Regions from separate parts of the Skermanella mucosa genome, predicted to be linked through region 3. Evidence: predicted binding sites of a transcription regulator. Region 3 holds the regulator's gene; each other region holds the start of a gene.
What was found. The regulator PhoB, encoded in region 3, activates phosphate uptake and scavenging genes when phosphate is short. The targets are predictions, from matches to a motif close to TNTCATAAAACTGTCA.
Positions count from the first base shown of each region.

Region 1 (9,758 bases), 570 kb from region 3:
CGCTCGGCCGCCCGGGCCACGCGCACCCTGCGCTCGCCGGCGGCCATCCCGGCCAGGACCAGCCCGATCAGGGCGGCGGCGCAGGCCGCCTTCAGCACGATCATGCCGGCGCCGCCGTCCGACGGCAGCAATGTGCCGCCCGCGGCCAGGGTCACGACGGCGATGAACCGGGCCATGGACCGCTTGGTCGGCCGGAAGCGCGGGTCTTGCTCGGCAGGTCTGGTCATGAACCGTTGGATCGAGTTGCCACCGGATTGCCGGTTTCCTCACCCTAACGGGTCACCGCATCCGGAACAATCCCGTTGCCTTGCCTACCCCGCCGCTCGGCCCGCCCCTCGCCCCACTGCCCGCCCGGACATCCGGTTGCGGGCCAGCACGCCGTGGCGTGGCGCGAACAGGATGGCGGCCGCCAGCAGGACGCCGGCCAGGGTCGCGATCATCCCGGCGGCGTTCAGCGCGTCGGCCGGGCCGCCGGCCAGCAGTGACGGGCCGAAGGCGCCCAGCAGATAGCCGCCGGCCCCGGTCAGGGCGCCGATCGCGACGCTCAGCCACAGCTGGACCGACAGCCGGTCGGTCAGCAGGCGCGCCGTCGCCGCCGGGCAGATCAGCATCGCGACCACCAGGATCGAGCCGACCGCCTCGAACGAGGCGATCGCGGCGACCGCGACCAGCACGACGATCCCGTAATGGAACAATCCGGCGGGAATGCCCAGCGTCGTCGCCAGCGCCGGGTCGAACGAGGTCAGCGCCAGTTCCTTCCGGAAAGCGACGACGCAGGCGATGCACAGCGCCGTCACCAGGGCCAGCGTCACCACCTGGCGCGGCAGGTCGGCCCACACCGCCGGGTCCGCCAGGTCGGCCCAGCCCTGCGGCGCCAGCCACAGGATCGCTTCCAGCTGGCCGTAGAGCACGCAGTCGGCGTCCAGGTCGACGGCGCGGGCGGCGCCCTGCTCGATCAGCACCACGCCGCCCGCGAACATCACGGTGAACACGACGCCCATGGCAGCACCCCCGTCCAGCCGGCCCAGCCTGCGCACCGATTCGATCAGCACGCCCGCGACGACCGCCGCCGCCAGCGCCCCGCCGATCACCCCCGGGCCGAAGCGGGAGCCGGTCAGCAGGAAGCCGCCGACGATGCCGGGCAGGATGGCGTGGCTGATCGCGTCGCCCAGCAGGCTCTGCCGCCGAAGCACCAGGAAATTTCCGACCAGCGCGCAGCTGATGCAGGCGAGCACCGCCGCGGTCATGGCCGGCAGGTCGATCTGGAGGAATTCCTGCGTGGTGATCATCGCGCCGTCTCCCCCGGAAGCCCCTCCAGCTCCCGCACCAGGTCGCGGGGCAGCACCCGGTCGATCGGGTCGATGCCCCAGTTGGCCTGTCCCGGGATAAGGGTCGGGTAGCGCATCAGGAAACGCTCCCACAGCCGCCGGTTCCGCTCGGCCGCCCTCGCCGCCGCAATCCCCCGCTCGGTCAGGTCTTCGCCGCGCAGCCAGCCGCGCAGCCGCAGCCACGGCCGCATCGCCGGCGAGGGCGGGTCGCCGGCCAGCCGTGCTGCCAGCGCCGCCTGCTCCGCATAGGCGAGGCGCAGGCGGGCCTGCCGCCACGCCGTCGCCACCACGCCGCGGGCCGGGGCGAACAGGAAGCTCGCCGTGAACAGCGCGCCGGCCACCAGCACGATCACGGCGCCCGCCGGCAGGCGCGGCACCAGCGCCGACAGGCTGGCGCCGATCCAGCCGCTGGCACCCCCCAGCACGGCGGCGACGACCACCATGACCCCCAGCCGCTCGGTCCAGAAACGGGCCGCCGCCGGCGGCACGATCAGCAGGGCGATGATCAGGATCAGCCCGACGGTCTGGAGGCCGATCACCGTGACCAGCGTGGTCAGTCCCATCAGGGCCAGGTCGATCCGGCGGGTCGGCCAGCCCTGGCCGGCCGCGAAGTCGGGATCGAAGCAGAGCAGCCTGAACTCCTTGAACAGCAGGGCGGAGGCCGCCACCGCCGCCAGCGCCAGTGCCGCGATCGCCGCCGCCTCGGTCCGGTTCATGGCGGCGGTCTGGCCCAGGATGAAGGTCTTCAGCCCCGCCTGGTTGCCGGTCGGCAGGGTCTGGATATGGCTCAGCAGAACGACGCCGACGCCGAAGAACACGCTCAGCACGGCGCCGATGGCGGCGTCCTCCGGCAGCCTCGTGTGGCGGGAGATCGCCTGGATCGCCAGCACGCCCAGCGCCCCGCTGAACAGCGCGCCGGCCAGCAGCACCGGCAGGCTGCGCCCTTCCAGACCGAGCCAGGTCGCGGCCAGGAAGGCCAGGGCTATCCCCGGCAGGGTCGCGTGGCTCAGCGCGTCGCTGACCAGGGCGCGCTTGCGCAGCAGCATGAAGCTTCCGATGACGCCGGCCGCCACCCCCAGGCAGGCGGTGCCGACCACCACCACGGCCGAGTTGAAGCCGGCCTGGAGGGTCAGCGTCGCGATCACGTCGGCGGGGTTCATGTCACGCCGTCTCCGCCCGCACCGGCAGGGCCGCGCCGGCGATGCCTGCCCGGCCCGCGGGGACGTCGGCCGGCCCGAGCCGCCCGCCATAGGTCTGGCGCAGCATCTCCGCGGTCAGGGTCGTCGCCACCGGCCCGGCCCCGATCACGCGGGTGTTCAGCAGCAGGACATGGTCGAAATAATCGGCGACGGTCTGCAGGTCGTGGTGGACGCAGATCACCGTGCGCCCGGCGGCGTCGAGGTCGCGCAGCACCTGGATCACCGCCCGCTCGGTCGCGGCATCGACGCCCGCGAACGGCTCGTCCATGAAATAGACCTTCGCCTCCTGGGCCAGCGCGCGGGCCAGGAATACCCGCTGCTGCTGGCCGCCCGAGAGCTGGCCGATCTGGCGGTCGGCGAAGTCGGCCATGCCGACCCGGTCCAGGCAGGCCCGCGCCGCCTCCCGGTGGGCGCGCCCGACCGGCCGGCACCAGCCGATCATGCCGTAGCGGCCCATCGCGACGACGTCCAGGGCGGAGGCCGGGAAGTCCCAGTCCACGCTTTCGCGCTGGGGTACGTAGCCGATCAGCGCGCGGCGCCGCCCGACCGGCCCGCCATGGACCCGCACGGTGCCCGACACCGCCGGGACCAGCCCCAGGCAGGCCTTGATGAAGGTGGACTTGCCGGCGCCGTTGGGGCCGACGATGGCGATCAGGCCGCGGGACGGGGCGGTATAGTCGGCCGACCACAGCACGGGCTTCCTGTTGTAGGCGACGGTCAGGCCGCGCACCTCCAGCGGGGAGGCGGCGAACGGCCCGTCGCCCTTGGCGGCTCGGAACGGGAACAGCATGGCTCTCACCTCTCCAGCGCCGCGAGACGGCCCTCGAACCCGCCGGCCGGCGGGGCTCCGCCCAGCGCGCGGGCGATGGTCGTCACGTTGTGGTCGATCATGCCGACATAGGTCCCTTCATAGGTGCCGGGCGCGCCCATCGCGTCCGAATACAGCGCGCCGCCGATCACGACCTCGTGGCCGCGCGCGGCGGCGCCGTCGATCAGCGCCCGGATGTTGCGCTCGGACACGCTGGTCTCGACGAAGACGGCGGCGATCCGGCGGGTGACCAGCAGGTCGACCAGGTCCTCGATCTCGCGCAGCCCGGCCTCCGACTCCGTGCTGATGCCCTGGATGCCGCGCACCTCCAGCCCGTAGGCGCGGCCCAGGTAGTTGAAGGCGTCGTGGGCGGTGACCAGGACGCGGGCCTGCTCCGGGATGCCCCCCAGCACCGACCGGGCATAGGCGTCCAGCCGCTCGAACCGCCGGGCCAGGTCCGCCGCGTTGGCACGGTAGATGTCCGCGCCCTGGGGATCGAACGCCGCCAGCGCGTCGCGCACCGAGTTGAGCGCATGGGTCCACAGGGCCACGTCCATCCAGACATGCGGGTCCGGGTTGCCGTCGAACCCTTCGGGCGTCAGCAGCCGGTCGGCCGGAACCGCCTCGGCGACGGCGTGGACCGGCTTGCCGGACCCGGCGACGCGGGTCAGCGCGTCGATGATCTTCCCCTCCAGGTGCAGGCCGCTGTAAAACAGGATGTCGGCCCCGGCGATCCGCGCCACGTCGGACCGGGTCAGCTTGTAGGTGTGCGGATCGACCCCTTCGCCCATCAGGCTGGAAACCTCGGCCCGCCCGCCCGCGACCTCGCGCACCAGGTCGGCCACCTGCGACGTGGTGGCGACGGCGGCGAAGGGCTGGCCGGCGGCTCTGGGCGAAGTGATCGGATAGAGGGCGAGGCACAGAATCGCCAGCACGAACAACCGTCTGGAAACCAGGGCCATCACTGTATGCCTCCACCGTATTTCGATATTGAACAGGTGTTCATATTGACAGGTCCCGTGATTTATTTGTTCTTGTGAAGTGCTTGAAAGGGAATATGCCCTGGTTTCTCGGATTTGCAAGTATACCTCTGAACTTTCTTAATGAGGGAACCAGCGTGATGATTGTTTTGTTTACCGATTTCGGGTTGTCCGGACCCTATACCGGACAGGTGAAGGCGGTGCTGGCAGGCCGGGCGCCGGGGGTGCCGGTGATCGACCTGTTCGCGGACGCGCCCGCCTTCCAACCCTATCCCTGCGCCTACCTGCTCGCCGCCTATTGCGTCGCCGTGCCGCAGGGCGGCGTGCTGCTCGGGGTCGTCGATCCCGGCGTCGGGACCGATCGCCTGCCGCTGGCCGTGCGCGCCGACGACCGCTGGTATGTCGGGCCGGACAACGGCCTGTTCGAGCTGGTGATGCGCCGCGCCGCCTCGGTGGAGGCCTGGGCGATCGACTGGCGGCCGGAGCGCCTGTCGGCCAGCTTCCACGGCCGCGACCTGTTCGCCCCGGTGGCCGCCGGCCTGGCGCTGGGCGGGCCGGTCCCCGGAACGCCGGTCCCGGCGGAGCGGGTCCGCCGCCCCGACTGGCCCGACGACCTGGCGCAGATCGTCTATATCGACGTCTACGGCAACGCCATGACCGGCCTGCGCGCCTCGACGCTCCCCGCCGACGCCGTGCTGACGGTCGCCGGCCGGCCCGTCTTGCCCGCCCGGACGTTCGGCGCGGTGCCGCCCGGCGAAGCCTTCTGGTACGGGAACTCCAACGGCCTCGCCGAGATCGCGGTCAACCGGGGCCGGGCGGACACGGTTTTAGGATTGGGTGTCGGCGATCCTGTCGGGCTTTCCAGCTGAACCAAGCCTTAAAGACTTGGCCACAGATGAACGCAGATGGACACAGATGGTTTTTTGGACCTATCTGCGTCCATCTGCGTTCATCTGTGGCTAAATAAGAGAAATCAGTCCGACCGCATCGCGCAGACCGCCAGATACGGCCTGAAATGGTCCAGCCCAGGCGTCGGCAGACCCGGGACCTTGGCCTTGTCGTCCCAGCGGCGCACCAGCACCGCGTCGGGACCGAAGCGGCCCAGGATGAAGCGGGCGGCCTGGTCCTCGCTCAGGGGTCCCCCCTGGAGCCTCAGGCTCTGCTTCGAGGCGGGCGACAGGGCGGCGGCGTAGGCCGGCTCGACCGCGCACAGGTAGCGCTTGGCCGCGACGTGCAGCCGCACCGGCGCGCAGACGTCCTCGGGGAATCGATCCGCCAGCCATCGCGCGCCGATCGCCTCGTGCCGGGCGTCCAACTCCTCGTCGGCGACGCCTTCGCCCAGCCCGTGGAGCAGATGGCCGACGTCGTGCAGCAGCGAGGCGACGACCAGATGGGGCGGGGCGCCGAACTGCTCGGCCAGCGCCGCGGTCTGGAGCGCGTGCTCGGTCTGGCTGACCGCCTCGCCGAAATAGGCCTGGTCGCCGGAGGCTCGGAAAAGCTCGAAGATTTCGGATACGGTGTCGGTCATGGCCTCGATCACGGAACAGCCCCCAGGGCGAGGCGGCGCTCGATGTCCTCGATCACGGGTATCAGCTGTCCGATCCCGTCGATCACATAATGGGCGCCGCCCGCGCGCAACCGATCATACGCGGCGGTCCGCCTGACCTTCAACTCGTCTTCCGACAGCGCCGTCAATTCCTCGACCGCCAGCCCCATCTCGTTGCCGGTCAGGGCCACCGCGACGGTCCACATGCCGGCGTTCAGCCCTTCCTCGATGCCGGGCAGGGTATCGTCCACCTTGACGCAGGCGGCGGCCGGCCAGACGTTCAGCTCGATCATGTTCTGGTAGCACATCAGCGGGGTCGGCCGCCCGGCGGCCAGGTCGCCGGCGCAGACCACGCAGTCCGGCTCGTATCCGTTGGCGGCGGCCGCCGGGATCAGCACGTCCATGATCGGCCGGGAATAGCCGGTGGTCGAGCCGATCTTCACGCCGCGGGCGCGCAGGTCGGCGATGGTGGTGCGGGCGCCCGGCACCAGCGCCGCGTGGTCGGCGACCACCTCGACGTTCATGGGCAGGAAGCGGGCGTAGAGATCGTCCACGTCGCCGTCGGACATGGGCCGGCCATGCACGTCGCGCCAGCGCTTCGCCACCTCGGGCAGCGCGCCGACCGCCTTGATGTGGTCCCACTTGGGCAGCCCCATGGGCACGCGCGCCTCCGCGACCGAGATCGTGACGCCGACCGTGCCGAAGGCCGCCACGAACACGCCCATCGGCGCCCGGCTGCCGAAATCCACCACGGTGCCGGCCCAGTCCAGGATGACCGCCCGGACCGGCCCGTCATAGGATCTGGCGAAGGGGTTGGCAGAGGGATTGGCAGGGGGTTTGGTCGTCATGCCGTCGTATCTCCTTGGCCCGGCCCCGGCCCCACCTTGGCCGAAGCGCCGGGCCTCTTGGACGCCGCACTTTGCGCCAGGGGCTGGCGAAAGAAAAGCGGCTAAATTGATGCGAAACCAAGGTCAAGATTTCGTCCCGCATCACGAAACCGTAACGCAAAGCCGTTAGGTTTGGCTCCAACGGCCACAAGCATTTGAACATGGCCTTTCAGCCAGGGAGTTCCGGACCATGGGCCATCTTCAAGCCATGAACAGCCTTTTCCGTGCCGCGACCGCCGGCGCCGCTTTCCTGGGAGCGGCACTCGCCGCCGCCCCGGCCGACGCCAAGACCCAGCTCACCGTCTATACCGCGGTGGAGGCTGACGAACTGGCCGCCTTCAAGCAGGCGTTCGAGGCGAAGAACCCCGACATCGAGATCCGCTGGGTCCGGGACTCGACCGGCATCATCACCGCCAAGCTGCTGGCGGAAAAGGCCAATCCCCAGGCCGACATCGTCTGGGGCCTGGCCGCCACCAGCCTCAAGCTGCTGGCCGACGACGGCATGCTGATGGCCTACGCGCCCAAGGGCCTGGACCAGATCGCCAAGGACCTGCGCGACCCGGCGGAGCCGCCGGCCTGGGTCGGGCAGCGGGTCTGGATCTCGGCGGTCTGCTTCAACACGGTCGAGGCGAAGAAGCGCAACCTGCCGGCCCCGAAGAGCTGGGCCGACCTCGCCGACCCGGTCTACAAGGGCCAGATCGCGATGCCCAACCCCAACTCGTCCGGCACCGGCTTCCTGTCGGTCTCGGCCTGGGTCCAGACCATGGGCGAGGAGAAGGCCTGGGACTACATGACCCGGCTGCACGACAACGTCGCGACCTACACCCATTCCGGCTCCAAGCCGTGCCGCCAGGCCGGCGCCGGCGAATACGCGGTCGGCATCTCGTTCGACTATCGCGGCGCCAAGGTCAAGGCCGACGGCGCCCCGGTCGATGTCCTGGTGATGAGCGAGGGTTCCGGCTGGGACCTGGAGAGCTTCGGCATCGTCAAGGGCACCGACGCCCCGGACGCCGCCAAGGCGCTGGCCGACTGGTCGGTCAGCCGGGAAGCGAACGAGATGTACGCCAAGGCCTATTCGGTCGTGGCGCTGCCCGGCGTCGCCAAGCCGATCCCGGGCTATCCCGACGGCCTGATCCAGTCCATGATCAAGAACGACTTCAGCTGGGTCGCGGCCAACCGCGAGCGCCTGCTGGCGGAATGGCAGAAGCGCTTCGACGGCAAGACCGAGCCGAAGAGCTGAGGCGGGGACCGCCGCCATGACCGGTGCCGCCCCCTATCTGCGCCTGGAGAACGTCACCAAGTCGTTCGGTCCGTTCCAGGCGCTCAAGGGCGTCTCGCTGGAGATCTTCGGCGGCGAGTTCGTCTGCTTCCTCGGGCCGTCCGGCTGCGGCAAGACCACCCTGCTGCGTGCCATCGCCGGCCTGGACGTCCAGACTGGTGGCCGGATCGAGCAGGGCGGCCGCGACGTGTCGGACCTTCCCGCCGGGGAGCGTGATTTCGGCATCGTGTTCCAGTCCTACGCCCTGTTCCCCAATCTGACCGTCGCGCGCAACGTCGGCTACGGGCTGGAGAGCCGCCGGACCCCGCGCGACGAGCGGAACCGGCGGGTGGCCGAGCTGCTCGACCTCGTGGGGCTGCCCGACGCCGGCCCCAAATACCCGGCGCAGCTGTCCGGCGGGCAGCAGCAGCGGGTGGCGCTGGCCCGCGCGCTGGCGACCTCGCCCGGGCTCCTGCTGCTGGACGAGCCGCTGTCGGCGCTCGACGCCCGGGTGCGCCAGCACCTGCGGACCGAGATCGTCCGGCTGCACCGCCGGCTCGGCATCACCACCGTCATGGTGACCCACGACCAGGAGGAGGCGCTGTCCATGGCCGACCGCATCGTGGTCATGGACCAGGGCCGGATCGAGCAGGTCGGCACGCCCCTGACGATCTACCGTCACCCGGCCAGCCGGTTCGTCGCCGACTTCATCGGCCGAATGAATTTCCTGCCCGCCGTCGCCGCCGGCCCCGGCCGGGTCCGCGTCGGCACACTGCACCTGGAAACCGGCGGGCTTGACGGCCCCGCCCCAGGCACCGCCGTGACCCTGGGCGTCCGGCCGGAGGATATCCAGGTCCGCGATGTCGGCGCCGGCTCGCCCAACGCCTTCCAAGCCAAGGTCCATGAACTGGAGTTCATGGGCGGCATCTGGCGGGCGGCGCTGACCGGGCCGGACGGTGCCCCGGGTCTCCACGCTGACTTCTCCACCAACGCGGTCCGCGACCTCGACATCGGCCGGGGCAGCGCCCTGACCGTGGCGGTCCCGCCCGAACGCATCCGCGTCTTCCAGCAGGCCTCCGCCCCATGACCGGCAGGACCCTGGACCGGGTCTCGCCCGCACCATCCCCCGCCGTCGCCATCGTCCGCCAGCGCGCCGGCCGCGACGACTGGGTGGTGCGCGCCGGCCTCGTCGTCCTGGCCCTGTATCTCGCCGTCAGCATCGTTCTGCCTCTCTGGACCCTGCTGTCAAAGAGCTTCCAGGACCGCGCCGGCGACTTCGTCGGGCTCGCCAACTACGCCGCCTATGCCTCCAACCCGGCGCTGGTCCGGTCGGTCCTGAACAGCCTGACCGTCGCGGGGCTGACCACCGCGATCACCCTGGCGCTGGCCTTCGTCTACGCCTACGGCCTGACCCGCAGCCGGATGCCCGGACGCGGCCTGTTCCGCGCGGTCGCCATGATCCCGCTGCTGGCGCCGTCGCTGCTGCCGGCGATCTCGCTGATCTACCTGTTCGGCAACCAGGGGCTGGTCCGGGACTGGCTGATGGGCTGGTCGATCTACGGCCCGATCGGCATCGTCATGGGCGAGGTGTTCTACACCTTCCCCCACGCGCTGCTGATCCTGACCACCGCGCTGGCGGTCGCCGACCAGCGCTTGTACGAGGCGGCCGACTGCCTGGGCGCCACCCGGTTCCGCCGCTTCATGACCGTGACCCTGCCGGGCGCCCGCTACGGGCTGGTCAGCGCTGGCTTC
Region 1 covers NZ_CP086106.1:5,822,591-5,832,348, reverse strand. Annotated here, with positions in the region: gene JL100_RS27000 (PAS-domain containing protein) at 1-227, opposite strand, end outside; gene JL100_RS26995 (metal ABC transporter permease) at 312-1,289, opposite strand; gene JL100_RS26990 (metal ABC transporter permease) at 1,286-2,488, opposite strand; gene JL100_RS26985 (metal ABC transporter ATP-binding protein) at 2,490-3,317, opposite strand; gene JL100_RS26980 (metal ABC transporter solute-binding protein, Zn/Mn family) at 3,323-4,297, opposite strand; gene JL100_RS26975 (SAM hydrolase/SAM-dependent halogenase family protein) at 4,456-5,184, shown strand; gene JL100_RS26970 (phosphonate degradation HD-domain oxygenase) at 5,289-5,843, opposite strand; gene phnX (phosphonoacetaldehyde hydrolase) at 5,852-6,709, opposite strand; gene JL100_RS26960 (putative 2-aminoethylphosphonate ABC transporter substrate-binding protein) at 6,939-7,988, shown strand; gene JL100_RS26955 (putative 2-aminoethylphosphonate ABC transporter ATP-binding protein) at 8,005-9,093, shown strand; gene JL100_RS26950 (putative 2-aminoethylphosphonate ABC transporter permease subunit) at 9,090-9,758, shown strand, end outside.
Region 1: a site for PhoB is predicted at 6,849-6,864, ahead of JL100_RS26960 (putative 2-aminoethylphosphonate ABC transporter substrate-binding protein). Genes of this name have one in related genera too.

Region 2 (9,758 bases), 1.3 Mb from region 3:
CCGTGCTGGGCCTGGGATCGATCGGGCCGCTGGCCGCCAAGCCGGTGATGGAAGGCAAGGGCGTCCTGTTCAAGAAGTTCGCCGGCATCGACGTTTTCGACATCGAGCTGGACGAGAAGGACCCGGACAAGCTGGTCGAGATCATCGCGGCGATGGAGCCGACCTTCGGCGGCATCAATCTCGAGGACATCAAGGCGCCGGAATGCTTCTACATCGAGGAGAAGCTGCGCGCCCGCATGAAGATCCCGGTCTTCCACGATGACCAGCACGGCACCGCGATCATCGTCGGCGCCGCGATCCTGAACGGATTGCGGGTGGTCGGCAAGCGGATCGAGGACGTGCGGCTGGTCGCGTCCGGCGCCGGCGCCGCGGCGCTGGCCTGCCTTGACCTGCTGGTCGACATGGGCATGCCGGTCTCCAACATCACCGTGACCGACATCCTCGGCGTGGTCTACAAGGGCCGCACCGAGCTGATGGACCCGCGCAAGGAGCGCTACGCGCAGGAGACCGACGCGCGTACCCTGGGCGACGTCATCGCCGGCGCCGACATCTTCCTGGGCCTCTCCGCGCCCGGCGTGCTGAAGCCCGCCATGGTCGAGCATATGGCCCCCGACCCGCTGATCCTGGCGCTGGCCAACCCCGTGCCGGAGATCATGCCGGAGGAGGCCAAGGCGATCCGTCCCGACGCGATCCTGGCGACCGGGCGGTCGGACTATCCGAACCAGGTCAACAACGTCCTGTGCTTCCCCTTCATCTTCCGCGGCGCCCTCGACGTCGGCGCCACCACCATCAACGAGGCGATGAAGATCGCCGCCGTCCGCGCCATTGCCGACTTGGCCATGGCCGAGGCGAGCGACGTTGTGGCCTCGGCCTATGGCGACCAGCTCTCCGGCTTCGGCCCGGAGCACCTGATCCCCAAGCCGTTCGATCCCCGCCTGATCCTGCAGATCGCGCCGGCGGTGGCCCGCGCCGCCATGGACAGCGGAGTCGCGACCCGGCCGATCGAGGATTTCGCGGCCTACGAGGACAAGCTGAACGAGTTCGTCTTCCGCTCCGGCCTGCTGATGCGGCCCGTCTTCGTCCGCGCCAAGGAGGACCCGCGCCGCGTGGTCTATGCCGAGGGCGAGGAGGAGCGGGTGCTGCGCGCCGTCCAGGTGGTGGTGGACGACCGGCTGGCCAAGCCGATCCTGATCGGCCGCCGCGACGTGGTGATGCGCCGGATCGAGAAGGCGGGGCTGCGGATCAGGATCGGCGAGCATGTCGATCTGGTCGACCCGGAGAACGATCCCCGCTACGCCGACTACTGGAACCTCTACCATCGCCTGATGGAGCGCAGCGGCATCTCGCCGGATGTCGCCCGCACGGTGGTCCGCACCAACACCACCGTGATCGCGGCCCTGATGGTCCGGCGGGGCGAGGCGGACGCGATGATCTGTGGCACCATCGGCAAGTACCGCAACCATCTGGGCGACATCCGCGACGTGATCGGGCTGCGTCCGGGGGTCCGCAACCCGGCGGCGCTCAGCGTGCTGATCCTGAGCAAGGGCACCTTCTTCATGTGCGACACCTATGTGTCGCCCGACCCGACCGTGCCGGAAATCTCGGAGATGACGGCGCTGGCGGCGGAGGAGGTCCGGCGGTTCGGCCTGGCACCCAAGGTGGCCCTGCTGTCCCACAGCAATTTCGGCAGCCATGACAGCCCGTCGGCCGTCAAGATGCGCCAGGCGCTGGTCGAGATCACCAAGCGCTGCCCGGACCTGGAGGTCGAGGGCGAGATGCATGCCGACAGCGCCCTGTCCGAGGAGATCCGCGCCCGGATCTTCCCGAACTCGCGCCTGAAGGGCAAGGCCAACCTGCTGGTCATGCCCGACCTGGACGCCGCCAACATCGCCTTCAACATGACCAAGGTGATGGGCGACGGCCTGTCGGTCGGCCCGGTGCTGCTCGGCGTCGCCCAGCCGGCGCATATCCTGACGCCGTCGGTGACGGTCCGGGGCATCGTTAACATGTCGGCGCTCGCGACGGTCGATGCCCAGGTCTCGGCCGCGGAGGCGGCTCCGAAGCCGTAGGCCCGACCGACCGGAGCCCGGGCGGAAGGGCCGGGCTCCGTCCGTTCGATATCTTATCGGCCGAACCGGCGGCGAGAATGAGGGCAGGATGACCGAGGCGGCTCCGGAGATCGAGCGGCCCGAGCCGGTTCGGCCCGGGCCCGACCGCGACGACGAGGCAGAGCACGAGTTCGGGGTCTCCCACGAACTCGTCAACGGTGTTCGCGAGAAGCTGGAAGACGGCAGGCTCGGCGAGGTGGAGGCGGTGGTCTCCGACCTTCACGCCGCCGACCTGGCCGACCTGGTGGAGCAGATCGGCCCCGATCACCGGGGCGCGCTGATCGATATCCTGCGCCCGGGCTTCGACGCGGAGATCTTCGCCTATCTGAGCCCGTCATTGCGCGACATCCTGGTCGACCAGCTGGAGCCGCGCGAACTGGCGGCCGCGGTCGCCGAACTGGAGAGCGACGACGCGATCGACCTGATCCAGGACCTGGACGCCGACCAGCAGCGCGAGATCCTGGAGAACCTGCCGCCGGAGACCCGGGCGCTGGTCGAGGAAGGCCTGACCTTCCCGGAATACAGCGCCGGCCGCCTGATGTCGCGCGACCTGGTGTCGGTGCCGCAGTTCTGGACCGTCGGCAAGACGCTGGATTACCTGCGCACCGAGACCGACAATCTGCCCGAAGACTTCTACGACATCTTCATCGTCGACCCGATGCACCGGGTGGTCGGCGCGGTCCCGCTGAGCCGGATCATGCGGCAGAAGCGTTCGGTCAAGGTCGGCGACATCCTGACCGAGGACATCCGCACCGTTCCCGCCAACACCGACCAGGAGGAGGTCGCCTTCCTGTTCCGACAGTACGGGCTGGTCTCCGCCCCGGTGGTGGACGGCGCCGGCCGCCTGTTGGGCGTGATCACGGTGGACGACGTGGTCGACGTGATCGACGAGGAGGCGGAGGACGACCTGCTCAAGCTGAGCGGCGTGCCGGACACCGACATCTACCGGGCGGTGCTGGACACCACGCGGTCGCGTTTCTCCTGGCTGTTCGTCAACCTGCTCACCGCGATCCTGGCATCGGCGGTGATCGCCGTGTTCGAGGGGACGATCGAGCAGATCGTGGCGCTGGCCGTGCTGATGCCGATCGTGGCGTCCATGGGCGGCAATGCCGGCACCCAGACGCTGACGGTAACCGTCCGCGCGCTGGCGATGCGCGAACTGTCCGAGGCCAACGCCGCCCGCGTCGTCGCCAAGGAGGCGCTGGTCGGAACGATCAACGGCGCGCTGTTCGCCGTTATCATCGGGCTGGTGGCCGGGCTGTGGTTCGGGGACCAGCTGCTCGGGATCGTCATCGGATCGGCGATGATCATCAACCTGTTCGTCGCCGGCCTGTGCGGGACGCTGATCCCCCTGGGGCTGGCGCGGCTGAAGATCGACCCCGCCGTCGCCAGCGCCGTGTTCCTGACCACGGTCACCGACGTGATCGGCTTCTTCGCCTTCCTGGGGCTGGCGGCGCTGATCCTGCTGTAGAACCGGCTTCCCGGACGGGGATTTCGACGGGGATCACCAGTTCAGGGTCGGCAGGACGGCGCGCGGGCGCCTGCCCGCGGCGGCGCAGAGGGCCGCCAGCCGTCCGGGATCGGGCGCTTCGCCCCAGGCGGTGCCGAGGTCCCGGCAATGGAGCCCGCCGGTCACCAGCACCGTGTCCAGTCCGGCGGCCTCGGCCCCGGCCAGGTCGGTCGCCAGGTTGTCGCCGATCGCGAGGATACGGCTGCGGTCGCCGATCCCGAGCAAGGAGAGGCAGCGGTCATAGAGATCGCCGAAGGGCAGGCCGCAATAGTCCACCTCGCCTCCCAGCTCGGCATAGCGCCGGGCGAGTGCGCCGCCGCCCGGACGGCGGTCGCCGCCGGCCAGGATCCAGCGCTCCGGATCGGCGCACAGCATCGGAAGTTCCGCCCGTGCGCAGATCCTCAGCACTTCCTCGTAGTCGGCGAGGCCTTCCTCGACGTCGTTCAGGCCGGTGCACAGGACGAATTGGGCGAGATAGGGTTGATCGACCGCCTCCATGTCCAGCCCGTGGATCAGTTCGGCGTCCCGGATCGGCCCGAAATGCAGGCAGGCCGTGCCGAGATCTTCGAGCCAGGGTTCCGGCCTGTGGCGCAGCCACTGGTGCGCCAGTTCGCCCGAGGTGAGCAGGTGGTCGAACAGCCCGGACGGCAGCCCCATGGCGTCGAGCAGGCGCGCCGCCGATGCGGTGCGGCGGGCCTGGTTGGTCAGCAGGCAGATCCGCTTGCCGGCGGCCTTGAGATTCTCCAGCACCGTCACGGCCCCGGGATAGGCCGCCGAGCCGTCGTGGAGCACGCCTCCGGCGTCGATGACGAAGGCGTCGTAGCCGTCGGCCAGCCGGGCGAGCCCGCCCAGGAGCGGGATGTCTTCATGCGTGGTGTCGGCCATGGTCGCTGTTTCCGGCTGGACGAAGGGTCGGAGCAGTGTCCCATGCCGGCCGTTGCGGACGGGTAGCCTTGGTGTCGCACCCGGCTTGCCCGAAAGATGGGGTTGGTCCCGCAGCGCCTGTGGGACCATATCGTTATGGTGGTTCCGGAAGTTCGGATCGCGGGGCTTGCGCAACGAACGATCCGGCATCCTGTTAGGCGGTGGTTAGGGGCTTCTTCAGGATGACTGACTCAAACTGAGCCGGAGACGGTTGCAAACCCGCGCTGGGAGGGGACGGACAGCATTATGGTATTCTTTTCCATCATGGCCCATCAGGCCTACGCCTGTGCGGCCTTCTGGACGTACAGCGCCGAGATGACCCTGGCCATGTACAAGTGCGTCAACACCTCCATGGACGTCTATCTCTCGACCCTGGCGGGGACGGACATTCCCGTCCGCTTCACCGACAAGGAGGGGCGCCTGTCGGGCGAGGGCAGGAGCGCGGACGTGATCCCGTTTCCGTTCCACCGGCTGGGCTCGACCCGCGCCAAGTGACGGCTCGACGGGATAAGCCCCGGGACGGCCGTCACGCCGCCGTCGCCAGCCGGTCGCGCGTGGCGGGGACTGCGGTCAACATGGCCTTCTGAAGCTTTTCGAAGGCCCGCATCTCGATCTGCCGGACCCGCTCGCGGGAAACGGCGTATTCGCGGCTGAGTTCCTCGAGCGTCGTCGGCTCGTCCTTCATGCGCCGCTCGACCAGGATGCGGCGTTCGCGGTCGTTCAGCTTTTCCATGCCGAGGGCCAGCAGGCGCCGGCGCGATTCCAGTTCGTCCGCGTCGGCGACGATGCTTTCCTGGTCGGGCCGCTGATCGACCAGCAGGTCCTGCCATTCCATTTCGCCGTCGATCGACGTCACGGCATTCAGCGAGCTGTCCGCGGCGGCCAGACGGCGGTTCATGTCGACCACCTCGGCCTCCGGAACCTCAAGCTTCGTCGCGATCGAGGTGATCGTCTCCGCCGAAAGGTCGCCGGACTCCAGTTCCTGCATTTCGCGCTTCAGGCGGCGCAAGTTGAAGAACAGCTTCTTCTGGGCGGCCGTGGTGCCCAGCTTGACCATGGACCAGTTGTGCAGGACATAGCCCTGCATGGCGGCCCTGATCCACCACATGGCATAAGTGTTGAACCGGAACCCGCGTTCCGGATCGAACTTCTCGACCGCCTGCATCAGGCCCACGTTGCCCTCCGCGATCAGGTCGGCGACCGGCAGGCCGTAGCCGGCGAAATTGCGGGCCATCTTGATGACCAGGCGCAGATGACTGCCGACCAGCAGACGCATGGCGCTCCGGTCGCCCTCGTCGCGCCACCGGCGGCCCAGATCGATCTCCTCCTCGGCCGTCAGCATCTTGAAGCGACGGGATTCCTCGATGAACGGGGTCAGGGTGTCGTCGGTATGAATGCTCAAAACGAACCTCCAAGACACGTAGTGTTCCCGCACACGAGGCCCTGACAACGAGACAGGACGGCCCGTCGCCTTTTCCGCCGCTTCTGGACGGCGAAGGCGCGACGAGGGTGCTTATGTCGGGAACGACATCTGATATGGGGATTGCGGTCCCGGCTTCAAGAAGCTGCATGGTAAATGCATCTTTAACCCGCGGCCCGGCTTCGGCCCGGCGCGCGGCGTGCGTCACCGCCCGGGCGGCCAGGACCGGTTGCCGGACGGCGGTACGCTGCCCCGGCGCCTGAACGTGCCGGGGGGCGCCATCTCGAACGGCCGGGTATGCGGCCCCTCGAACAGGCGCACCTCTCGGCGTTTGAACAAGGGGATCAGGGCCGCGCCGGCCACGAACCCGCCGACATGAGCCCAGAAGGCCACCCCGCCGTCGTCGCCGGTGGTCGGGGTCGTGGCGCCGCTGACGAACTGCAGGATGAACCAGAGGCCCAGCACGACCGCCGCCGGCACGCTGACGATCCGGATGAAGAAGAGGATGATGAACAGCATCCGAACGTTGGCGCGCGGGTGAAGGACGAGATAGGCGCCCAGCACCCCACCGATCGCGCCGCTGGCCCCGATCATCGGGATCTGCGACTGCGGCGCCGCGAACCCCTGGACCAGGGCCGCAGCGGTGCCGCACAGCAGGTAGAACACCAGGAATCGGCCCCGCCCCATGCTGTCCTCGACATTGTTTCCGAAGATCCAGAGATAGAGCATGTTGCCCAGCAGGTGCATCCAGCCCCCGTGCAGGAACATGGAGGTGGCCACGCTGGCCGGAGCAGGGACCAGCCGCAGCTCCGGCGGCAGCTGGGCGGAGCCGAACAGCACGGCGGGGATCAGGCCGAGGGAATAGACGATGGCCTGGCCGGCCCGCGGACCCAGCGACACCTGCCACAGGAACATCCCGACGCAGGCGGCGATGATCACATAGGTTACGACGGGCGTTCGCCGGACCGGGTTGTCATCGGAAAGGGGAAGCGTGAACATCGTGTCCTCGACCAGCCAGGGAGTGTGCGGCACGCCCCGCCGCGGGACCGGCACCCGGAACAAACCCGCCCGTGCCGGACGCGTTCCCTGCACCATGAGTTTCGGGCGGCAGGAGGGGAAGTTGCGGCGGACCGGGGTTCAGAAAAATTTCACGCAATAATACGACGTTTCCGGCGTGACCTGAACTAGCTTCGGCAACCTATCCAATCGATCGAAGGACTCCGGAGCCATGGGTCTCGCGCAGACTGTCGTCAATCACAGGGCATTCGTCAACGAACGAACCGTCCTCAGTCAGGGTGCCCAGACTGTTCTGGCCATAGCATTCATCCTGGGGGCCGTGGCCCTTCCGGCCCGCGCGGACGTGACCCTGAAGGAACTGGGGCGCTATTCCAACGGTGTGTTCGACAAGGGTGCCGCGGAAATCTCCGCGTATGACAAGGTTTCCAAGCGGCTTTTCGTGGTCAACGGCGCTTCGGGAGCGATCGACGTGCTCGACCTTGCCGATCCGGCCAAGCCGGCGCTGGTGACCCGGATCGACGTCAAGGCCTATGGCAAGGCCGTCAACAGCGTGGCCGTGCGCGACGGCGTGGTCGCCGCCGCGATCGAAGCCGATCCGAAGCAGGCCCCGGGCGTGATCGGCTTCTTCACGACCGACGGAACGCTGATCAGGACCGTTCCGGCGGGGGCGCTGCCGGACATGGTCGGCTTCTCGCCGGACGGACGCCATGTGCTCACCGCCAACGAAGGCGAGCCGAACGCCGACTACACCGACGATCCCGAAGGTTCGATCACCATCGTCGACATCTCCAAAGGCGTCGCCAACCTGACCGACGCCGACGTCCGGACCGCCGATTTCAAGGCCTTCGACGGAAAGCCCCTGCCGGCCGGCATGCGCCTGGCCAAGCCGGGTGCCACGGTGGCGCAGGATGTCGAGCCCGAATACATCGCGTTCTCGCCCGACGGCAAGACCGCCTACGTGACGCTTCAGGAGAGCAACGGCCTCGCCGTGGTGGATATCGCAGGGGCCAAGGTGACCGGCCTGGTCGGGCTCGGCTACAAGGACCACCTGATCCACCCGCTGGACGCCAGCGATAAGGACGGCGGCATCAATATCAAGCCATGGCCGGTCAGGGGCCTGTACCAGCCGGACACGATCGCGTCGGCCGTGGTGGGCGGCAAGACCTATCTGGTCACCGCCAACGAAGGAGACTCGCGCGACTACAAGGGGTTCAGCGAGGAGGCCCGCGTCGCGAAGCTGAAGCTCGACCCCGCGGCCTTCCCCAATGCCGCCGACCTTCAGAAGGACGAGGCGATCGGCCGCCTGAAAGTCACCAGGACGCTGGGCGACGCCAACGGCGACGGCCTGTACGAGGAGATTTATGCGTACGGCGCGCGGTCCTTCTCGGTCTGGGATGCCGAAGGGAAGCTGGTCGCCGATACCGGCGCGGGAATGGAATCCACCCTGGCCGGCCTGATGCCCGGCCAGTTCAACAGCACCAGCGACAAGAACGGCAGCGCCGACGACCGCAGCGACGACAAGGGGCCGGAGCCCGAAGGGATCGCGGTCGGCACGGTGGACGGCAAGCCCCATGTGTTCGTCGGCCTGGAGCGCGTCGGCGGCATCATGATCTACGACCTGTCGGTTCCCGCCGAGCCGCGCTTCGTGGACTACGTCAACACCCGCGATTTCAAGGGTGACGCCGCAGCGGGCACGGCCGGGGACCTGGCTCCGGAAGGCCTGCTCTTCATTTCCGCCGAGGACAGTCCCAACGGCAAGCCGTTGCTGGTCGCCACCTTCGAGGTCAGCGGGACGACCACCGTGTTCGAGGTGGCCAAGCGCTGACCCGGAGGCCCGCCGCTCCGCAGCATGGCGGAGCGGCGGGCGCGGTCGGGCAACATCAGGCCACGGCCGTGACCGTCAGGTCCCCGGACAGGCTCTCCGCCAATGCGCCGGCCTTGCAAACCGACATCATCGCCTCCGTCAGTGCGTCGATGCCGAAGGGCTTCATCAGGAAATGCCGGGCGCCCGCGGCATATGCGTCGCGGGGGCTGGCGTGGGCGCTGCAGACGATTACGGGCACGCCCAGCCGGCCCGATATCTCCCGGGTCGCCGCCAAGCCGTCGGTTCCGTCCGCCAGCGCCACGTCGACCAGCGCCAGGTCGGGACCGCTCGATTCGGCGAGATCGACGGCCTGCCCGGCGGTTTGCGCTGTCGCACAGACCAGGTGGCCCAGCTGCTCGATCACCATTGTCAATCCCATGACGACGAGTTCATCGTCCTCTGCAATGAGAAGTCGCAGTTTGGCCGCCATCCTTGGATCTCGCACTTCATCTCTGGCCGCGCGCGGGCGGACCGTCATGATTTCTTTCCCTGATAATGTCCGAAGGACGGTTCACTCTGCCATCGTCATTACGGCATATTTCCGGACCTGTAAGAGGGTCGACCGCCGGGTACGCACAGCCTGCGGGCATTACTCCCTATCCTGTCCGATCGCGGCACCCGGCCCGTGTCCCCGGTCGAAGGCTTGAAGCCCATGACCGCTTCCGGCAGCGCGGCGGCAGCCATCCGGCATGGCCATCCGGCATGGCCATCCGCCATAAGACCGCCGGGTAAAATATCTGTTACGAATGCTTGACGGTGGGGGGGTACATCCTTATTATCCGCGGACCTTTCCGGGAGGCAGGTAGTAGGCCGTTCGCGGGCTAGACGCTGCCGCCCTAGAGGCTCCGACCTGACATAGCCGCACCCGAGCTTTTTCGGACGGCGTTTGATGATTTACCCGCACGAGGCGGAGGT
Region 2 covers NZ_CP086106.1:1,307,286-1,317,043, forward strand. Annotated here, with positions in the region: gene JL100_RS05970 (NADP-dependent malic enzyme) at 1-2,069, shown strand, start outside; gene mgtE (magnesium transporter) at 2,158-3,579, shown strand; gene JL100_RS05980 (TIGR01459 family HAD-type hydrolase) at 3,613-4,503, opposite strand; gene JL100_RS05985 (hypothetical protein) at 4,789-5,037, shown strand; gene JL100_RS05990 (RNA polymerase factor sigma-32) at 5,069-5,884, opposite strand; gene JL100_RS05995 (rhomboid family intramembrane serine protease) at 6,167-7,054, opposite strand; gene JL100_RS06000 (choice-of-anchor I family protein) at 7,191-8,804, shown strand; gene JL100_RS06005 (response regulator) at 8,860-9,273, opposite strand.
Region 2: a site for PhoB is predicted at 7,098-7,113, ahead of JL100_RS06000 (choice-of-anchor I family protein). Genes of this name have one in related genera too.

Region 3 (9,758 bases):
AGTGGGCTTCGACGGCATCGTCTTCGCGAACTCCAAGGCCGCGACGAACACCGACTACACCATCAAGCAGATCTGGCAGGCGCTCGCCAAGCAGGTCGTCGTGAACGGCCAGGTCGTCCCGAACCCCTACAAGACCTGGAACCAGATCGACCCGTCCCTGCCCAACAAGGAGATCGAGGTGCTCGGCCCGCCCCCGACCTCGGGCACCCGCGACGCCTTCGTCGAGCTGGTGATGGATGTCGGCTGCGCCCAGTTCCCGGAAGTGAAGGCCCTGCCGGCCGACCAGCAGAAGGCGGTCTGCAACCAGATCCGCGAGGACGGCGCCTATGTGGAAGCCGGCGAGAACGACAACCTGATCGTCCAGAAGCTGGTCGCCAACAAGGACGCGTACGGCATCTTCGGCTACAGCTTCCTCGACCAGAACATGGACAAGCTGCAGGGCGCCAGGATCAACGGCGTGGCACCTGAGCTGGACAACATCGCGGACGCCAAGTACCCGGTCGCCCGTTCCATGTACGTGTATGTCAAGAACCAGCACGTGGACGTCATCCCCGGCATCCGCGAGTTCCTGGCCGAGTACACCAGCGAGAAGGCGTTCGGCGAGGACGGCTACCTGGAGGCCAAGGGCCTGATCCCGCTGCCCAAGGCCAAGCGCGAGAAGGTCCGGACCGACATCCTGAACCTGACCCCGGTCACGATGTAATCGCCGGCTCCCCGCCTGCCGGCGCCTTCCCGCGCCGGCAGGCGGGAGTTTCCGGCAGACAGTCGCCCTCAAATCCCGACGGGTCCCGATGTCAGTATCACTCTTCCTAGCGGTTCTCGCCGTGCTGGCGTTTGTGGGATTCCAGCTCGGCAAGTCCCGGGCGGTGGTCACGGCCGGCGGCAGGCTCTCCACGCTGCACTCCGTGCCGTCCTACTACGGCCTCTACGTCGCCATGTGGGTCGGCCTTCCCGCCCTCATGCTGTTCGCCCTCTGGACCGGCCTCGAAGGGTCGATCGTGGACGGCATGGTCCGCTCCAGCCTGCCGGCCGCCTTGGCGGGATTGTCGCCCCAGGAAATCAACCTGATCATGGTCGACATCCACAACCTGGCCTACGGCAACATCACCAGCCGCGTGCCCGACCCGGCCCTGCTGGCGGCGGCGGAGCACTACAAGAGCCTCCGGGGGATCGGCAACGGCGCCCTCGCGGTCGTCATGCTCGCCATCGCCTGCGCCGGCCTCTACTATGCCCGGCAGCGGATCGAGCCCGGCCTGCGCGCCCGCAACCAGGTCGAGAAGGTCGTCAATATCTTCCTGATCCTGTGCTCGCTGGTGGCGATCCTGACCACGGTCGGCATCGTCCTGTCGCTGCTGTTCGAGGCGATCCGGTTCTTCACCAAGGTGCCCCCGACCGAGTTCCTGTTCGGCCTCCATTGGAGCCCGCAGACCGCGATCCGCGCCGACCAGGTGGCGTCCGACGGGTCGTTCGGCGCCGTGCCGCTGTTCACCGGCACCCTGCTGATCGCCTCGATCGCCATGGTGGTCGCGGTGCCGTTGGGCCTGATGAGCGCCATCTACATGTCGGAATACGCGCCGGCCAAGGTGCGCGGCACGGTCAAGCCCGTCCTGGAGATCCTGGCCGGCATCCCGACGGTGGTCTACGGTTTCTTCGCCGCCCTGACCATGGCGCCCTTCGTGCGCGACGTGGGCCAGAGCCTCGGGCTCGGCGTCAGCTCGGAGTCGGCGCTCGCCGCCGGCGTCGTGATGGGCGTCATGATCATCCCCTTCGTCAGCTCGCTGTCGGACGACATCATCAACGCGGTGCCCCAGTCGCTCCGCGACGGCTCCTACGGCCTCGGCGCCACCAAGTCGGAGACGATCCGGCAGGTGGTGCTTCCGGCGGCGCTGCCCGGCATCGTCGGCGGCGTCCTGCTGGCGGTCAGCCGCGCGATCGGCGAGACCATGATCGTCGTGATGGCCGCCGGCCTCGCCGCCAACCTGTCGGCCAACCCGCTGGACGCGGTCAGCACCGTCACCGTCCAGATCGCCACCCTGCTGGTCGGCGACCAGGAGTTCGACAGCGCCAAGACCCTTTCGGCCTTCGGCCTCGGCCTCGTGCTGTTCACCGTCACCCTCGGCCTGAACATCATCGCCCTCCGGGTGGTGCAGAAGTATCGGGAAAAATATGACTGACATCATCAGCTCACCCCGGGCGGCCGCGCCGTATCAGACCGACGACTTCGCCGCCCGCCTGAAGAAGCGCTACGCCGCCGAGCGGCGCTTCAAGATGTACGGCATGGCCGCGATCGGCGTGGCGCTGGCCATGCTGGCGGTCCTGCTCGCCAGCATCGTGGCCCAGGGCTACACCGCCTTCGCCCAGCACGACCTGGCGCTGGAGATCCATTTCGACCCGGCCGAGATCGATCCGCAGGGCACCCGCGACCCGAACACCCTGTCCAACGCCAACTACGCGGCCCTGGCGCGCAACGCGCTGCTGGCGGTCTTCCCCGAGGTGGAGTCCAGGACCGACCGGCGCCGGCTGACCGCCATGATCAGCAACGGCGCCGCGTTCGAGCTGCGGCAGATGGTCATGGACGACCCGTCCCTGATCGGGACCCGCAGGACCGTGAACCTGGCCCTGGCGAGCGACTACGACCAGCTCCTCAAGGGCAACATCGACCGTCGCGTGCCGGAGACCGACCGCAAGGTCACCGACCAGCAGATCGCCTGGATCGACAAGCTGGTCGCCAACGGCAACATCGTGAACGGCTTCAACTGGCGGCTCTTCCTCAACGGCGACAGCCGCGACCCGGAACTGGCGGGCCTGAAGGCGGGATTGGTCGGCTCGCTGCTGACGCTGATGGTGACGCTCGGCCTCGCGATCCCGATCGGCATCTCCGCCGCGGTCTACCTGGAGGAGTTCGCGCCGAAGAACAAGCTGACCGACCTGATCGAGGTCAACATCAACAACCTCGCGGCGGTGCCCTCGATCGTGTTCGGCCTGCTCGGCCTCGCGGTGTTCCTCAACGTCTTCAACATGCCCCGGTCGGCCCCGGTGGTCGGCGGCATCGTGCTGGCGCTGATGACGCTGCCGACCATCATCATCGCCGGCCGCGCGGCGCTGAAGGCGGTCCCGCCGTCGATCCGGGAGGCGGCGCTGGGCGTCGGCGCCTCGCCGCTCCAGGTGGTGACCCACCACGTGCTGCCGCTCGCGATGCCCGGCATCCTGACCGGCGTCATCATCGGCATGGCCCACGCGCTCGGCGAGACGGCGCCCCTCCTGATGATCGGCATGATCGCCTTCATCGTGGACACCCCCTCGGGTTTCGGCGACGCCGCGACGGTGCTGCCGGTGCAGATCTTCATGTGGGCCGACAGCCCGGAGCGCGGCTTCGTCGAGCGCACCTCGGCCGCGATCATGGTCCTCCTGGCCTTCCTGATCGCGATGAACGCGATCGCCGTCGTCCTGCGCAAGCAATTTGAAAGGCGTTGGTAAATGACCGCCCAGACCCAACTCGGCCAAACACAGACCGGAACCAGCGCGATCCCCGGCGTCGAGGCGCGCTCCGCCGCCGGCATGCTGGCAGGCGTCGCGAACAAGATGGATGCCAAGCAGGTCAAGGTGTACTACGGCGCCAAGCAGGCGCTGAAGGGCATCGACCTGGCGATCCCGGAACGGCAGGTCACCGCGCTGATCGGCCCGTCGGGCTGCGGCAAGTCCACGTTCCTGCGCTGCCTCAACCGCATGAACGACACGATCGGCATCGCCCGCATCGAGGGCCTGATCACGCTGGACGGCCAGGACATCTACGACAAGGCGATCGATCCGGTCCAGCTCCGCGCCCGGGTCGGCATGGTGTTCCAGAAGCCGAACCCGTTCCCCAAGTCGATCTACGACAACATCGTCTATGGTCCGCGCATCCACGGCCTTGCCAGCCGGCGGGAGGAGATGGACGAGATCGTCGCCAAGAGCCTGCAGCGCGCAGGATTGTGGAACGAGGTGAAGGACCGCCTGAAGGAGCCGGGCACCGGCCTGTCCGGCGGCCAGCAGCAGCGCCTCTGCATCGCCCGCGCCATCGCGGTCAGCCCCGAGGTGATCCTGATGGACGAGCCATGCTCGGCCCTCGACCCGATCGCGACCGCCCATGTGGAGGAGCTGATCGACGAGCTGCGGGAGAACTACACCATCGTGATCGTCACCCACAACATGCAGCAGGCGGCCCGCGTGTCCCAGCGCACCGCCTTCTTCCACCTGGGCGACATGGTGGAGGTGGGCGACACCGAGGAGATCTTCACCAATCCCCGCGACGAGCGGACCCAGGGCTACATCACCGGCCGCTACGGCTGAGCCGGCCCCGCCGGCTTGATCGGCGGGACGTCATTCGGGATAATCGGGCAATTCAGGGAAGCGGCGCATGAGCAACGAGCACATCGTCAAGTCGTTCGCGCAGGAACTGCAGCGGCTGGCGAATCTGATCACGCAGATGGGCGGCGTCGCCGAGGCCCAGGTGGAGGCGGCCGTTCAGGCCGTCGTCCGCCGCGACACGACCATCGCGGCCCAGGTGATGCAGTCCGACCTCCGGGTCGACGGCTACGAGCGGGACGTCGACGCGGAGACGCTCCGCCTGCTGGCCCTGCGCCAGCCCATGGCGTCCGACCTGCGCGAGATCGTGTCGGCGCTGAAGATCGCGGCCGACCTGGAGCGGATCGGCGACTACGCCGCCAACATCGCCAAGCGGTCGATCGCCCTGGCCCAGGTGCCGGCGGTCCGTCCGGCCGCCGCGATCCCCCGCATGGGCCGGCTGGTCCAGGAGATCATGAAGGATGTGCTCGACGCCTTCATCGAGCGCGACGTGGAGAAGGCGGTGGCGGCGCGCCGCCGCGACGAGGAGCTGGACGACCTCTATACCAGCCTGTTCCGCGAGGTCCTGACCTACATGATGGAAGACCCGCGCAACATCACGCCCTGCACGCACCTTCTGTTCATTGCCAAGAACCTGGAACGGATCGGCGACCACGCGACCAACATCGCCGAGACGATCCATTTCCTGGTGATCGGGCACCCGCTGACGACGGAACGCCCCAAGGGTGACGAAAGCAGCTATGCTGTCGTCACCCCCGAGCCGGAAACGCAGGACTAGTTTGGAACAAGGCATCCCATGAATTCGGCGCTGAAACCCCTCGTCCTCATCGTCGAGGACGAGGCGGACCTCGTTACGCTCCTCAAGTACAATCTCGACAAGGAGGGCTTCCGCACCCTTTCCGCGGGAGATGGCGAGGAGGCGCTGCTGCTCGCCGCCGAGCAGACGCCCAACATCGTCCTGCTGGACTGGATGCTGCCGCTGATGTCGGGGCTCGAGGTGTGCCGCCAGATGCGGCGCAACCCCAAGACCCGCGACATCCCGATCATCATGCTGACGGCCCGCGGCGAGGAGGCGGACAAGGTCCGCGGCCTCAACTCCGGGGCCGACGACTATATCGCCAAGCCCTTCTCCCCCACCGAGCTGGTCGCCCGGATGCGCGCCGTGCTCCGCCGCGCCAGCCCCGGCTTGGCGGAGGAGATGCTGCGGTTCAACGACGTGGTGATGGATCTGGCGGCCCACCGGGTGCGCCGCCAGGGCCGCGACATCCATCTGGGGCCGACCGAGTTCCGCCTGCTGCGCCACTTCATGCAGCATCCCGGCCGGGTCTTCTCGCGCGAGCAATTGCTCGACCTGGTCTGGGGCCACGACGTCTATGTGGAGCCGCGCACCGTCGACGTGCATATCCGCCGGCTGCGCAAGGCGCTGAACGAGGAAAACGACAACGACCTGATCCGCACCGTCCGCTCGGCGGGCTACGCGCTCGACGTCAAGGGCGGCGCCGCCTGATCCCGGTCCTGGAGACGCCCCGGCTGGTCCTCCGGCCGCTGGAGCTTTCCGACGCCGGCGCGGTCCAGGACGTGTTCCCCCGGTGGGAGATCGTGCGGTTCCTCGCCGACCATGTGCCATGGCCCTATCCGGCCGACGGCGCCCTCTCCCATATCCGGGACGCAGCACTTCCCGCCATGGCGCGGGGCGCCGAATGGCACTGGTCGATCCGCCCCCGCGCGGAGCCCGACCGGCTGATCGGCATCGTCAGCCTGATGGACAAGCTCGACGATAATCGCGGCCTGTGGCTCGATCCCGCCTGGCAGGGGCGGGGCCTGATGACCGAAGCCAGCGCCGCCGTCATGCATTTCTGGTTCGAAACCCTCGGCCGCCCCGTCCTCCGGGTCCAGAAGGCCGAGGTGAACCTGCGGTCCTGCCGGCTGTCGGAACGCGACGGCATGCGGCTGGTCGGCATCCACGAAAGGGGCTTCGTCTCGGGCCGCTTCCCCGCCGGGATCTGGGAAATAACCCGGGAAGAGTGGCGCCGCCGGTAATCGGCCGGCGGATTCAGACGAACAGCATGTTGCCGTCGCCGGGAGCCCCGTTCAGCAGCGTGACGACGCCGCCGGTCACCACCGGCACGTCGTCGCGCAGGGCGGACGCGTCCAGGCCGATCGCCTTCAGCGCCATCTCGCAGACCATCACGGTCACGCCCAGGGCGACGCAGGCCTCCAGCAGTTCCTCGAACTCGGCGAGGCCGCTGCGGCCGAAATGGGCGTTGCGCTCCTCCGGCGACGAGCCGTCGTCGGCAGGGTCCAGCCCGCGCCAGCCATCCCCGGCCTTCAACGCCAGGACCGCCCGGCCGGTGAAGAACAGGGTGGCCTTGCGGTTGGTCGCCGCCGCGGCGCTCGCCATCACCAGCGCGTAGTGGACCCGGTCGAACCCGCCGGAGAACACCACCAGCGACAGCGTCGAAGCCCCGCTCATGGCAGGGCTCCGTCATGCCCGGACGGATGCGCGGACAGGTCCGTGATGGTCGGATGCCGTCCGCACAGCGGGCATTCCGGATCGGGCTGGACCCGGACCTTGTGGAAGCTGGTGTGGAGCGCGTCGTACATCAGCAACTGTCCGGACAGGCTGTCCCCGATGCCGAGCAGCTCCTTCAGGACCTCGATCGCCTGGATCGAGCCGACGGCGCCGGCCAGCGCCCCCAGCACGCCGCCTTCGGCGCAGCTCGGCACCAGCCCGCGCGGCGGCGGTTCGCGGAAGATGCAGCGATAGCAGGGATTGGGACCGCCCAGATAGGACTTGAAGGTGGAGATCTGCCCATCGAACCGGAGCATGGCCGCCGAAACCAGCGTCCGGCCGCCCAGATGGCAGGCGTCCGCCAGCAGGTAGCGGGCGGCGAAATTGTCGGTGCCGTCCGCCACCACGTCGTAGTCGGCGATCAGCCCCATGGCGTTGGCCGCGGTCAGCCGCTCCCGGTGGACATCGAGCCGCACGTCCGGGTTGATGGCCTCCAGCCGCGCCCGGGCGCTCTCCACCTTGGGCGTGCCGATCGAGCCGGTGTCATGGATGATCTGGCGCTGCAGGTTGGACAGGTCGACCACGTCGGGGTCGATCACCCCGATGGCGCCGACGCCCGCCGCCGCGAGATAGAGCAGCAGCGGCGAGCCCAGCCCGCCGGCCCCCACCACCAGCACTCGCGACTTCAGCAGCACCTCCTGCCCGATGCCGCCGACCTCCGGCAGGATGATGTGGCGGGCATAGCGTTCGACCTGCGCGTCGGTGAAATCCATAGGGTGCTGACCTGGTGTTTGCTTGTTTCCGCCCGCCGATATGGCCGGACTTCTTCCCGTCAGTTTGCGCGTGGATGCGCGGGTCAAGCCCGCGCATGACGAAAAGGGAGCCACCCGGACCCGACCGTCACCGGACCCACAAGCCAAGGCCTCCCTTTTCCGTCATGGCCGGACTTGATCCGGCCATCCACGCGCGACCTTACTCCTGGAGGAAGCCCGGCTCTACCTTACTCCAGCCCCTCGAACAGGGCGGTCGACAGGTAGCGCTCGGCGAAGGACGGGATGATCACGACGATCAGCTTGCCCTCGTTCTCCGGCCGCTGGCCGACCTCGATCGCCGCCGCCAGCGCGGCGCCCGACGAGATGCCGACCGCCAGGCCCTCGACACGGGCCGCCTTGCGGGCGGTCTCGAAGGCGCGCTGGTTGGAGATGCGCAGCACCTCGTCGATCAGGTCCTTCTTCAGGATGTCGGGCACGAAGCCGGCGCCGATGCCCTGGATCTTGTGCGGGCCGGGCAGGCCGCCCGACAGGACCGGGCTGTCCTCCGGCTCGACCGCGATGATCTTGAAGTCGGGCTTGCGCTGCTTGATCACTTCGCCGACGCCGGTCAGCGTGCCGCCGGTGCCGACGCCGCTGATCAGGATGTCGGCCTTGCCGGCGGTGTCGCGCCAGATCTCCTCGGCCGTGGTGGTGCGGTGGATCGCCGGGTTGGCCGAGTTCTTGAACTGCTGGGTGATGAAGGCGTCTGGAGTGGATTCCACCAGCTCCTCCGCCTTGCGGATGGCGCCCTTCATGCCTTCCGACGCGGGCGTCAGCTCCAGCTCGGCGCCCAGCAGCTTCAGCATCTTGCGGCGCTCGACCGACATGCTCTCCGGCATGGTCAGGATCAGCCGGTAGCCCTTGGCCGCGGCGACGAAGGCCAGCGCGATGCCGGTATTGCCTGAGGTCGGCTCGACCAGGGTGGTCTTGCCCGGCTCGATCTTGCCCTCGGCCTCGGCCGCCTCGATCATCGCCAGCCCGATGCGGTCCTTGACGCTGGACAGCGGGTTGAAGAACTCGAGCTTGCCGACGATGTCGGCCTTGACCCCGTACTCCGAAGCCAGCCGCCGGACGCGGACCAGCGGCGTCGCCCCGATCGTATCCAGGATGCTGTCGTAGATCCTGCCCCGGAATTCAGGTCCGTGTTCTGGAGCCGCCATGGTATTCCACCCTTCGCAACTGTTAAATCTTGGAAATCACAGATAATCCAATCTAATACCTCGAACCCCGATTTTAAATGCTGAAATCGATCTTGGCGTGGGTTTCGCTCTCGATGCCGGCCTGGTTGGCGCGCAGGCACAGGTCCTCGATCGTGATGTCGTCGAGCTGCGTCATGCAGTCGTCCTGGAGCTGCAGCCAGATCGGCCGCACGACTTTCAGGCCGAGGATCGACCCGGTCGGCTCCTCCACGGGATCGGTCGCGGTTTCCATGGCGCGGACCACCCGGACGATCTCGCCGATGCTGATACGCCGCCGCTCCCGGGCCAGCCGATAGCCGCCGCGCGGACCCCGCACACCCGCCAGTACCCCGGCGCGGACGAGTTGCTGGAGCACCTGTTCCAGGTAGCGCTTCGGGATTCCCTGGCGGCGCGTGATCTCGCCGCTCTGCACCGGCTCGCTGCCGGCATTGTAGGCGATGTCGAGGACCGCCTCGATCGCGAACATCAGCTTCTTCGAGATGCGCAGCATCAGTCTTGTCCTTTTTCGTCCGCGCCGGCCCTGTCCGTCCCGGTAGACCCGAAACCGCCGGCGCCGCGGGCGCTTTCCTCCAGGGTCTCGGCAAGGCTCCAGGCGACCCGGGCGTAGGGGGCGACCACCAGCTGGGCAACGCGCATGCCGCGCTCCACGGTGAAGGGCCGTTCCCCGTGATTGATCAGGATGACGCCAACCTCGCCGCGGTAATCCGCGTCGATGGTGCCGGGGCTGTTCAGCACGGTGATCCCGTGGCACAGCGCCAGGCCCGACCGCGGGCGGACCTGCGCCTCGTAGCCGGCCGGCAGTGCCAGCGCGAAACCGGTCGGGATCAGCGCCCGGGCGCCCGGCTCCAGGACCACGGGACCGGCGACGGCCGCCGCCAGGTCCATGCCGGC
Region 3 covers NZ_CP086106.1:6,388,464-6,398,221, forward strand. Annotated here, with positions in the region: gene JL100_RS29685 (PstS family phosphate ABC transporter substrate-binding protein) at 1-703, shown strand, start outside; gene pstC (phosphate ABC transporter permease subunit PstC) at 792-2,174, shown strand; gene pstA (phosphate ABC transporter permease PstA) at 2,167-3,477, shown strand; gene pstB (phosphate ABC transporter ATP-binding protein PstB) at 3,559-4,329, shown strand; gene phoU (phosphate signaling complex protein PhoU) at 4,397-5,122, shown strand; gene phoB (phosphate regulon transcriptional regulator PhoB) at 5,141-5,851, shown strand; gene JL100_RS29715 (GNAT family N-acetyltransferase) at 5,923-6,384, shown strand; gene JL100_RS29720 (DsrE family protein) at 6,398-6,817, opposite strand; gene JL100_RS29725 (HesA/MoeB/ThiF family protein) at 6,814-7,629, opposite strand; gene cysK (cysteine synthase A) at 7,857-8,828, opposite strand; gene JL100_RS29735 (RrF2 family transcriptional regulator) at 8,902-9,357, opposite strand; gene dut (dUTP diphosphatase) at 9,357-9,758, opposite strand, start outside.